DNA from 3 places in the Paenarthrobacter sp. TRD_SC_7 genome. Region 3 is predicted to be linked to each of the others. Evidence: predicted binding sites of a transcription regulator. Region 3 holds the regulator's gene; each other region holds the start of a gene.
What was found. The regulator HrcA, encoded in region 3, represses chaperone genes, less so after heat shock. The targets are predictions, from matches to a motif close to TTNGCACTCGNNNNNNNCGAGTGCNAA.
Positions count from the first base shown of each region.

Region 1: a site for HrcA is predicted at 1,330-1,356, ahead of groL (chaperonin GroEL). Genes of this name have one in related genera too.
Region 2: a site for HrcA is predicted at 1,865-1,891, ahead of AC0J5Z_RS09270 (FmdB family zinc ribbon protein). Genes of this name have one in related genera too.

Region 1 is NZ_CM149587.1:3,930,424-3,933,694, reverse strand. Features, by position in the region: gene AC0J5Z_RS18705 (DUF3263 domain-containing protein) at 1-170, shown strand, start outside; gene AC0J5Z_RS18700 (LytR C-terminal domain-containing protein) at 220-840, shown strand; gene AC0J5Z_RS18695 (cold-shock protein) at 1,012-1,215, shown strand; gene groL (chaperonin GroEL) at 1,541-3,166, shown strand.
Region 2 is NZ_CM149587.1:1,910,407-1,913,677, forward strand. Features, by position in the region: gene AC0J5Z_RS09260 (AAA family ATPase) at 1-628, shown strand, start outside; gene cpaB (Flp pilus assembly protein CpaB) at 655-1,464, opposite strand; gene AC0J5Z_RS09270 (FmdB family zinc ribbon protein) at 1,531-1,803, opposite strand; gene AC0J5Z_RS09275 (5-formyltetrahydrofolate cyclo-ligase) at 1,960-2,613, opposite strand; gene galU (UTP--glucose-1-phosphate uridylyltransferase GalU) at 2,674-3,271, shown strand, end outside.
Region 3 is NZ_CM149587.1:2,650,112-2,653,382, forward strand. Features, by position in the region: gene AC0J5Z_RS12945 (DUF3097 domain-containing protein) at 1-735, opposite strand, end outside; gene hrcA (heat-inducible transcriptional repressor HrcA) at 928-1,935, shown strand; gene dnaJ (molecular chaperone DnaJ) at 1,986-3,113, shown strand; gene AC0J5Z_RS12960 (16S rRNA (uracil(1498)-N(3))-methyltransferase) at 3,116-3,271, shown strand, end outside.

The DNA of each region.
Region 1 (3,271 bases), 1.3 Mb from region 3:
TCCGGGAGCTGTTCGATCTCTCCGCCACACACTATTACCAGATCCTGAATGCGCTCATAGATACCGAGGACGCGTTGGCCCACGATCCCATGCTCGTCAAGAGACTGCGTAGACTACGTACGTCCCGCCAGCGCGCGAGGACTGCACGTCGCTTGGGGTCCGACGCGTAAATCGCCAGGCTGATCTATCAGTAGCAACCAGCAAGGACACCGCTTCACAATGACCAAATATGCCAAGGACGAATTCGACCAGGTTCCGCAGAACACGTCCCGCCAAGGCGTTCACCGCGACGCCCAATCGACCGCACGCCCCACCCTGTGGCCGGTCCTGACCGTTGGGGCAGTGGCCTTGGTGCTCGGACTGGTGGCTTTCCTGATCCTCCCGAATCTTGGACTGGTAGCACCCAGCGCTTCGTCGAACACCACGACGCCGGGAGCCCAGCAGACCTCTACGGCGCCGTCCGCGGCACCCTCCGAATCCAGCAGCGTTCCCCTTGCTTCCAGTGAGCCCAGCGGCGAACCGACGCCGTCGGAATCTCCTTCTGCAACTACGTCGTCGGCTCCAGTGGATAAGACCACTCCGGTGGCTGTCTACAACGGCGCCGGGACGGCGGGATTGGCAGGCCGGGTGGCCGGCCTCGTGCAGGGCGACGGTTGGGCACTGAGTACGGTGGGAAATTGGGGCGGACTGCCGCAGCAGACGTCCGTGATCTTCTACAACGCTCCCGAGCAGAAGGCCAACGCGGAAGCGCTGGGTACCTTGCTGGGCATCCAGACGATCGTGGAAACGCCCGAGGTTCAACAGCCGCTGGTGGTTGTGGCCGGGCCCGGTTACCAGTAGGCATCGAGCCCGTTCCTGAGCTGAAATGCCCCAACTCGGTTAAGCCTCAATAACAAAAGCGGTGCCCTGCCCCTCCATGGCAGCGCGGTGCTAGTGACAGTGGTTACAGTGGATTAATTCCGGTACGGAGATCCCGGCAACCGGTCTTGCTACTGCGAAAGTGTGGGCATCATGGCTTTGGGAACCGTCAAATGGTTCAACGCCGAAAAAGGCTACGGCTTCATCACTGTGGATGAATCCGGCGACGACGTCTTTGTGCACTGGTCCGCCATCCAGATGGATGGGTTCCGCGCCCTCGAAGAAGGCCAGCGGGTTGAGTTCGAATTAGGGGAGGGTCAGAAAGGTCCGCAGGCCGAAGGCGTTCGCGTCGCGTAGTTCGAATGCGACCTCCACGCTCATTCCCGTCAGCCCACGGCTGAAACCCCTTTGTTTATAGAGCAAAGTGGCATCTCTGCTTGCACTCTCCCCGGTCGAGTGCTAATTATTGATTTAGCACTCCTACGGTTCGACTGCTAAGTCCGGCCCGGTTAACCCCGGCGGCGGACAAGCTGGCGGATCGGCGGAGGATCAAGAAACACCTTGGTGGGGTGAGGTCCGGAGCGCGGGGCATACAGAGGCCGCGAGCAAAGGACCGTCCGTCGCGGGCACCCCATCTGACAGGTACCTTCTTAACGACTGTCCCGAAAGGACTACCGCCGTTATGGCCAAGATCATTGCATTTGATGAAGAGGCACGCCGCGGCCTCGAGCGGGGCCTGAACATCCTCGCAGACGCCGTCAAGGTCACCCTCGGCCCGCGTGGACGCAACGTCGTCCTCGAAAAGAAGTGGGGCGCCCCCACGATCACCAACGATGGCGTTTCCATCGCCAAGGAGATCGAGCTGGACGACCCCTACGAGAAGATCGGTGCAGAACTGGTCAAGGAAGTTGCCAAGAAGACGGATGACGTCGCTGGCGACGGTACTACCACTGCAACGGTTCTCGCCCAGGCACTGGTGAAGGAAGGCCTGCGCAACGTTGCCGCCGGCGCCGACCCGCTGTCCCTCAAGCGCGGTATCGAGAAGGCTGTTGAAGCAGTCATCAGCGAACTCCTGGCCTCCGCCAAGGAAATCGAAACCAAGGAAGAGATCGCAGCTACGGCTTCCATCTCCGCCGGCGACCCGGAAATCGGCAGCCTGATCGCCGAAGCCCTGGACAAGGTGGGCAAGGAAGGCGTCATCACGGTCGAGGAATCCAACACCTTCGGCCTGGAGCTCGAACTCACCGAAGGCATGCGCTTCGACAAGGGTTACATCTCCGCTTACTTCGTCACCGACGCTGAGCGCCAGGAAACGGTCCTCGAGGACCCGTACATCCTGATCGTGAACTCCAAGATCTCCAACGTGAAGGAACTCGTCACGGTTCTGGAGAAGGTCATGCAGTCGAACAAGCCGCTGCTGATCATCGCTGAAGACATCGAGGGCGAGGCCCTGGCCACCCTGATCGTCAACAAGATCCGTGGCACCTTCAAGTCCGTTGCCGTCAAGGCTCCGGGCTTCGGTGACCGCCGCAAGGCACAGCTCGCCGACATCGCCATCCTTACCGGTGGCCAGGTCATCTCCGAAGAGGTTGGCCTCAAGCTCGAAAACGCTGGCCTGGAACTCCTCGGCACCGCCCGCAAGGTTGTTGTCACCAAGGACGAGACCACCATCGTTGAAGGCGCCGGCGACGCCGAGCAGATCGCAGGCCGCGTGGCCCAGATCCGCGCCGAGATCGAGAACTCCGACTCCGACTACGACCGCGAGAAGCTGCAGGAACGTCTGGCCAAACTGGCCGGCGGCGTTGCAGTCATCAAGGCCGGTGCCGCAACCGAAGTTGAGCTCAAGGAACGAAAGCACCGCATTGAGGACGCAGTCCGCAACGCAAAGGCTGCCGTTGAAGAAGGCATCGTTGCCGGTGGTGGCGTTGCCCTCATCCAGGCCGGCGCCAAGGCATTCGCCAACCTCACCCTCCAGGGTGACGAGGCAACCGGTGCCAACATCGTCAAGGTTGCTATCGACGCACCGCTGAAGCAGATCGCCTTCAACGCCGGCCTCGAGCCGGGCGTTGTGGTGGACAAGGTTCGCGGCCTGCCTTCCGGCCACGGCCTGAACGCTGCCACGGGTGTCTACGAAGACCTGCTGGCTGCCGGCGTCAACGACCCCGTAAAGGTCACCCGCTCGGCTCTCCAGAACGCTGCTTCCATCGCTGGTCTCTTCCTGACCACCGAGGCTGTAGTTGCCGACAAGCCTGAGAAGAACGCTCCGGCTGCCGGCGGCGACGACATGGGCGGCATGGGCGGCTTCTAAGCCTCCTAAGCTGTAGCGTCACGCTTCAGAGCAAACGACGGCGGTCCTCACCATTTTGGTGGGGGCCGCCGTTTTGTTCCCTCGTCAAGGTTGGACAACAGGGCT
Region 2 (3,271 bases), 740 kb from region 3:
AGGCGCCGAAATCCCCACCCCGGTTGCCATCGAATCCGATGGCACTGAACGATACCGACGGATGAGCGTCCGTGAACGCAGCCGGTTGCGGCCGCAATTGCTGGAGCGCATGGGCTGGCGCTACATGTCGCTCTGGACCATCGAGGTCTTCACGGACCCTTCGTCCTGCGCGGACCGGATCGGTTCGTATCTCGGGCTTGAGAACCACATCGCGCAGTCGGCGTCCCAGCATGGTTTCCTGCACGTGGATGGTGAACAATTGAATCCGGGCAATGCACAGCCCGCGTTCACCTCCGCTTCCGCAGACCATGCAGACGGCGAACCTGAGGCCGCCGTCCGCCCGGCAAATGGGGATGCCGAGACAAATAGCTCCGCAGAGAATGGGAAAGAAGCGCCACTGATGGATCAGGAAACAGGCACAGAAGACCGTGCCACGCAGGAATCCGGCGAACCGGGCAACAGAGCCGCCGAAGAAGCTGCGGACCGGAAGGCCACAGCAGCCACGACAGGCTCCAACGGCATTCTTCCTACGAAAGCCGCTGAGGACGACCCCCGGCGATGGGGCGACGACTCCGGTTACGACCATGAGCAGTGGCTGAAGGAGCAGAAGCCTCCGCACTGGGGCTGAATGGCCAGCGGTAGCTGAGCCGCCCATCAAGGACTGACCAAAACAAAGAAGAGCTTGCCTTGCGTTGATGCGCCGGCAAGCTTTTCTGCTTGCTGGGGATCGGCTGCCACCACCACCAGGCCGTCGGTGTCGCCTGTCCCTAGCCATTCGCCAGGCTTGCCGCCCTGGGCTGACGTCCAGAGGACGGGCACCGGGCCGGCCAGGACCTGGCTTTGCCTGGCCTCGTCATAGGAGCCCGCTGCTGTGAGGACTACCGTCACCAGCTGGCCGGGAGAGAGTAGCTGGATGGACGCGGGGTCCGCCATCCGGAGGGGAACCGCTGCCGAGCCCATGGGTGCCCCCGTCAGGAGACCAGGACCCAGCAGACTCGACTCTGTAGGGATCTGCCCTCTGCCAAGGGGCGACGCGAGTTGGCGGCCAACAAGGGTGCCGACGTTTTCCACAGCCCCGGTAATCGCGAGGTCCGCGGGAACCCCCACACTGGTGAAATCAGTTTCGGTGAGGCTAGTACCCGTTGGGAGGTCGCGGGCTGCTACTACGATGCCCACGCGCTGCTCCGCGGCAGGGGTGAGTTGCTGGACTGCGATGCCAGCAGCCACGCACAGCAGGAGCGCTACTGCCAAGCGGCGGTTGCGTGCAATCCAAGAGCGGAATCCGGCTCGCGGCCGCCGTTGACCCCCACGGTCTCCCGGACGATACCGGCCAGAGCTTGAAGTGCGTCCGACAGGGGAATGGGGTGCCCGGGCGGGCGTACGGTTCAGCGGTGGCCAACTACCGGAGGCTGCTGCTGAACGCTCGGCGCGGGCGAGGAGGGCGCTGCGTGACGTAAGTGGCATGCCGCCACGTTAGCCAGCGGCCCGGGCGACGTAACAGCGGCCCGGTGCCCTATGTGGAAAACCCGGTTAGTTGGCTGCCGCTGCGGCTGCCGGTGCGGCTGCAGGTGCCGACGAGGGAGCGGCCGGGGCGGCTGGTGCAGCGGAAACTGTGCTGCCCTTGGCATCGCGGGAATCAGTCCGGTAGAACCCGGAGCCCTTGAAGACGACGCCTACGCTGTTGAACTTCTTCCGAAGCGAGCCCTTGCATTCGGGGCACTCCGTCAGGGAGCTGTCAGAAAAGGACTGGACGATGTCAAAGGCATGGTCACAGTCTTTGCAGGCGTATGCGTATGTTGGCACTGAGTTCCTCCTTTAGGACAAAGTTCAGGTCCTGTGCAGCAACGGCGGAGAATTTCCGCTTTTAGCAGTCGCAGGGCCTGAGTGCCAATTCTATCATCGGTCACTGTGGCATGTACCAGGGGATGTGCCAGACCTCACCTGCCAGGCCAAGGGCGTTCAGTGGGGTCCCACACCGTCGTGGAGCTGCACGATGCCCGACGGAGTCAGCACCTGACGCACTGGGCGATCAAACGCCTCGGCGGGAATGGAGCATGAAGGCAACAAATCGTCGTCGTACACCACTGCGATGGTGGGCGGACGTTGGCCGGAAGCATCGAGGCCTTGGAGGAGCCGATCGTAGTAGCCGCCGCCTTGGCCGATCCTGTTGCCGTCCCGGTCCACTGCGGTGGCGGGCATGAAGATCCCCGCGGCTCCGGCTATCACCGAGCTTTCCAAACGTTCACCCTCGGGTTCGTCTATAGGCGCATAGGAGGACCTGACAAAGGCCGTGGAAGGTGTCCAATACACCCAACTCAATTGTCGGCCGGGTTCGCAAACGGGCAACAGTACCCGGTGCCCGGCTTCGTGCAGTGAATTGATGAGGGGGAGGGTGGGCGGCTCGAAAGCTACGCCTACATACACGGCGAAGGTGGCAGTCGTGCCGGGGGAGATGTTCGCCGCCCAGCCAGTCCCGTGCCGCGCAAGCGACTCGCCCGCATTCGCTATGTACTCCGGAGTAAGGGTCCGCCTGTGCAATCGCCGGCTGCTGCGGATGTCTTCCTTCGATGCCATCTGTGTCCGATCGTGAGGTTCGCCCTGCCTGGAGAGCAGCAGAGGCTGTCCATCCGGAACGAAATGTGCGTCCCGGCGCGGCGAGGGGTTTAGCCGTTGATGTGTTCCTTCCGTTACATTAGTCCGGTGACTCTAGAAAACAACGCTGTCCGTAAGGCCGTCATCCCCGCAGCGGGCCTCGGCACCCGGTTCCTTCCCGCCACTAAGGCGATGCCGAAGGAAATGCTGCCCGTGGTGGACAAGCCCGCCATCCAGTATGTCGTCGAAGAAGCAGTCAAGGTGGGCCTGCATGACGTCCTGATGATCACGGGACGCAGCAAGCGGGCACTGGAAGACCACTTTGACCGTGTGCCGGCACTGGAAGCCACATTGGCTGAAAAGGGCGACACCGCCAAGCTTGAGGCCATTCAGTCCGCAACCAACCTGGGTGACATCCACTACGTCCGCCAGGGCGACCCCAACGGCTTGGGCCACGCTGTCCTTCGTGCAAAGCAGCACGTTGGCTACGAGCCCTTCGCCGTCCTGCTTGGCGATGACCTGATCGATGCCCGCGAGGACCTGCTGAGCGAAATGATCGCTGTTCAGCAGAAGACCGGCGGTTCCGTGGTTGCCCTCATTGAGGTGGAGCCTTCCAAGATCAGCGCCTACGGATGTGCTGACGTGGAGGACAACGGCGAGGATGGCTACGTGCGCATCA
Region 3 (3,271 bases):
CGCGGTCTCATGAGGCCAGCCGAAGGCACTGAGGATTCCCGTCTTCCAGTCAATACCACGGGGTACGGCAGGCCATGCCTCGATGCCGAGGACCTTTGGCCGGATAGCCTGCCAGACATCCACATAAGGGTGACCGACAATCAAGACGTTCCCTGCCGCCCCTGGCACCGTCATGGCGTCGGCTGCGATGCGGGACTCCTTGGAGCCCGGGACAAGGTGGTCGACGAGGATGCCAAGACGGCGACCGGGGCCGGGATTAAAAGCGGCGATGGCGGACTTCAGGTCATCAACGCCGTGCAAAGGCTCCACGACGATGCCCTCCACACGGAGATCGTCACCCCAGACCTTCTCGACGAGCTCGGCGTCGTGCTTCCCTTCCACCCAGATGCGGCTGGCCTTGGCCACCTGCGCACGTTGACCCTGCACCCGCACGGATCCTGAGGCTGTCCGGCCAGTCGGAGCGGCGGACGCGGCAGGGCGTGCGGCAGGAGGCATCAACCGTATGGCCTGCCCGTCCAACAGGAAGCCAAATCCCAGCTGGAAGGATTTGATCTTTCCACGCCGGTCCTCGAGGGAGACCACATGCATTCCGCCCGATTTCTCAACGCGGGTAACTTCGCCCACCCAGCCCGATTGCACGTCCTCGAGGACCATTCCCCGCTGGACGGCCACTTCCGGCAACTGTTTTTTGGCTGGAGCGGACAGATCCTGCGGGCCCCAATTGTCGAAAGCCAAGGGATTCCTACCTTTTGTGCTGGTTCATGGTGCGGGCCGAAGCCGCACGCGGGAGGTTTCAATGCTAGCAACGGGGTGGCTCATACTAGACTTGTTAGCACTTGGGCATGTTGAGTGCTAAGTGTGGTGGTCCGATTGAGATCCCGCGTTGACCGGTCGCAGCGACCATGGCAGTCGTCAGGAGGTGGAGCAATGAGTGAGCCGCGTAAGCTGGAAGTGCTTCGTGCCATCGTTGAGGATTACGTGCATTCCAGGGAACCTGTTGGATCGAAGGCCCTCGTGGAGCGGCATCATCTTGGCGTTTCCAGTGCCACCATCAGGAACGACATGGCTGTCTTGGAAGAGGAAGGCCTCATTGCAGCGCCCCACACCAGTGCAGGCCGAATCCCGACGGACAAGGGCTACCGCCTATTCGTTGACCGCATTTCGCAGGTCAAGCCGCTCTCGGCCGCCGAACGCAGGGCGATCCACTCGTTGCTTGAGGGCCCGGATGATGTTGACGACATCCTGGAGCGCACCGTAAGGCTCCTGTCGCAGCTGACCAACCAGGTCGCCGTCGTGCAGTATCCGCACTCCAACCGTGCGCTGGTCCGACACGTGGAGTTCGTCCTGTTGGCCCCAAAGCAGGTGCTCGTGGTCCTCATAGCGGACACGGGCAGCGTTGGGCAGAAAGTCATCGACGCCGGCTCTGACGTAAGCAACGAGGCCCTGATGCTCCTGAGGTCCCGATTCCTCGGCAGCATCGCCGCCACCCAACTGGCTCTTCTGCCTCAAGTGCTTCCTTCCGTAGTTGCCCTGTGCCCGCCGGAACTCCGAAGCCTGGCGCAGACTTTGGCTCAAGGACTCCAATCACTCAGTGATACCAGCCGCGAAGAGCGCATCCTGATGGCAGGAACGGCCAATCTGGCCCGCTCCAACGTCGATTTTCCCTTGAGCATCGGTCCGGTACTGGAAGCACTCGAGGAACAAGTTGTCATGCTCCGGTTGTTATCTGACATGGGGGATGATCCCCGCGGCGTCACCGTGAGCATTGGACGTGAGAATCCTTACGACGGCTTGGCTGAGGCATCCGTCGTGGCTACGGGTTACGGCTCCGGTGCCAAGGTGGGGATTCTCGGTCCGACACGCATGGATTATCCCACCACCATGGCAGCCGTTCGCGCCGTGGCCCGTTACCTTTCCCGCATTCTCGGCGACTGAACAGCGCTCCGAGGAAACATCCGCAGTACAACAAGGAAGAGATACCGACTTTGAGCAGCCACTATGACGTTTTGGGAGTCTCGCCGGAAGCCACCGGGGAAGAGATCAAAAAGGCGTACCGCAAGTTGGCGCGGAAACTGCACCCCGACGTAAACCCCGGTGAAGATGTCGCGGAACAGTTCAAGGCCGTGACCCACGCTTACGAAGTATTGTCTGACCCCCAGAAGCGCCGGGTGTACGATGCCACCGGCAATGAGAACGGCACCGACAACGGATTCGGTGGCGGCTATTCCGGTCAGGGTTTCGCGTTCCAGGATATCTTTGACACCTTCTTCGGCGGAGGCGGCGGCCACGGTGGGCCGGCCTCCCGTGTCCGTCGCGGCCAGGACGCGCTCATTAGCGTCCGCATCGATCTGAAGGACGCCGTGTTCGGTGTCAACAAGAAGCTCGAAGTGGACACCGCCGTCGTCTGCCCCACCTGCGATGGCAGCTGCTGCCGCCCCGGCACCCACCCGGAACGCTGCGACATTTGCGGAGGCAGCGGCCAGGTCCAGCGGGCTGTCCGATCCATCCTCGGCCAGGTCATGACCACCGCCCCTTGCGGTTCCTGCGAAGGCTTTGGCACGGTCATCAAAGACCCCTGCAACGAGTGCAATGGACAGGGCCGCATCCGCAGCCGCCGTTCCCTCACCATCAAGGTCCCGGCAGGTGTCGCAACCGGTACACGCATCCAGTTGTCCGGCCAGGGCGAAGCGGGTCCCGCCGGTGGTCCCGCCGGTGACCTCTATGTAGAGATCCGGGTCAACAACGATTCCATGTTCATGCGTGAAGGCGACGACCTTCATGCCACACTGAGCGTGCCCATGACGGCAGCGGCACTTGGCACAGAGCTGCAGCTGGACACCTTCGACGGCGCACAGGACATTGACGTGAAGGCCGGCACCCAATCCGGCGAAGTCATTACCCTCCGCGGTCTGGGTGTCACGCACCTCCGGGGCTACGGACGTGGCGACCTGAAAGTGCACCTGCATGTTGAGACGCCAAGCAAACTCGACCCCGCCCAGGAAGAACTCTTGCAGCAGCTCGCCAAGATTCGCGGTGAGCAGTTCACCGAAGGAAAGCTTGTGGCCAGCGGCGGTATGTTCGCCAAGCTGCGGGACAAGCTCGGTAACCTGTAGCGGTGAGCAATCCCGTTTTCTTCACGCCGGCGGGTAGCCTCGGCCAGGTGATCCCCGGTTCCACTTTCGTGCTCGAGGGTGCCGAGGCCCGCCATGCTGTCACCGTCAAGCGCTTGGCTGTGGGCGAGCCTGTGGATATAGCGGATGGTTCGGGCGTG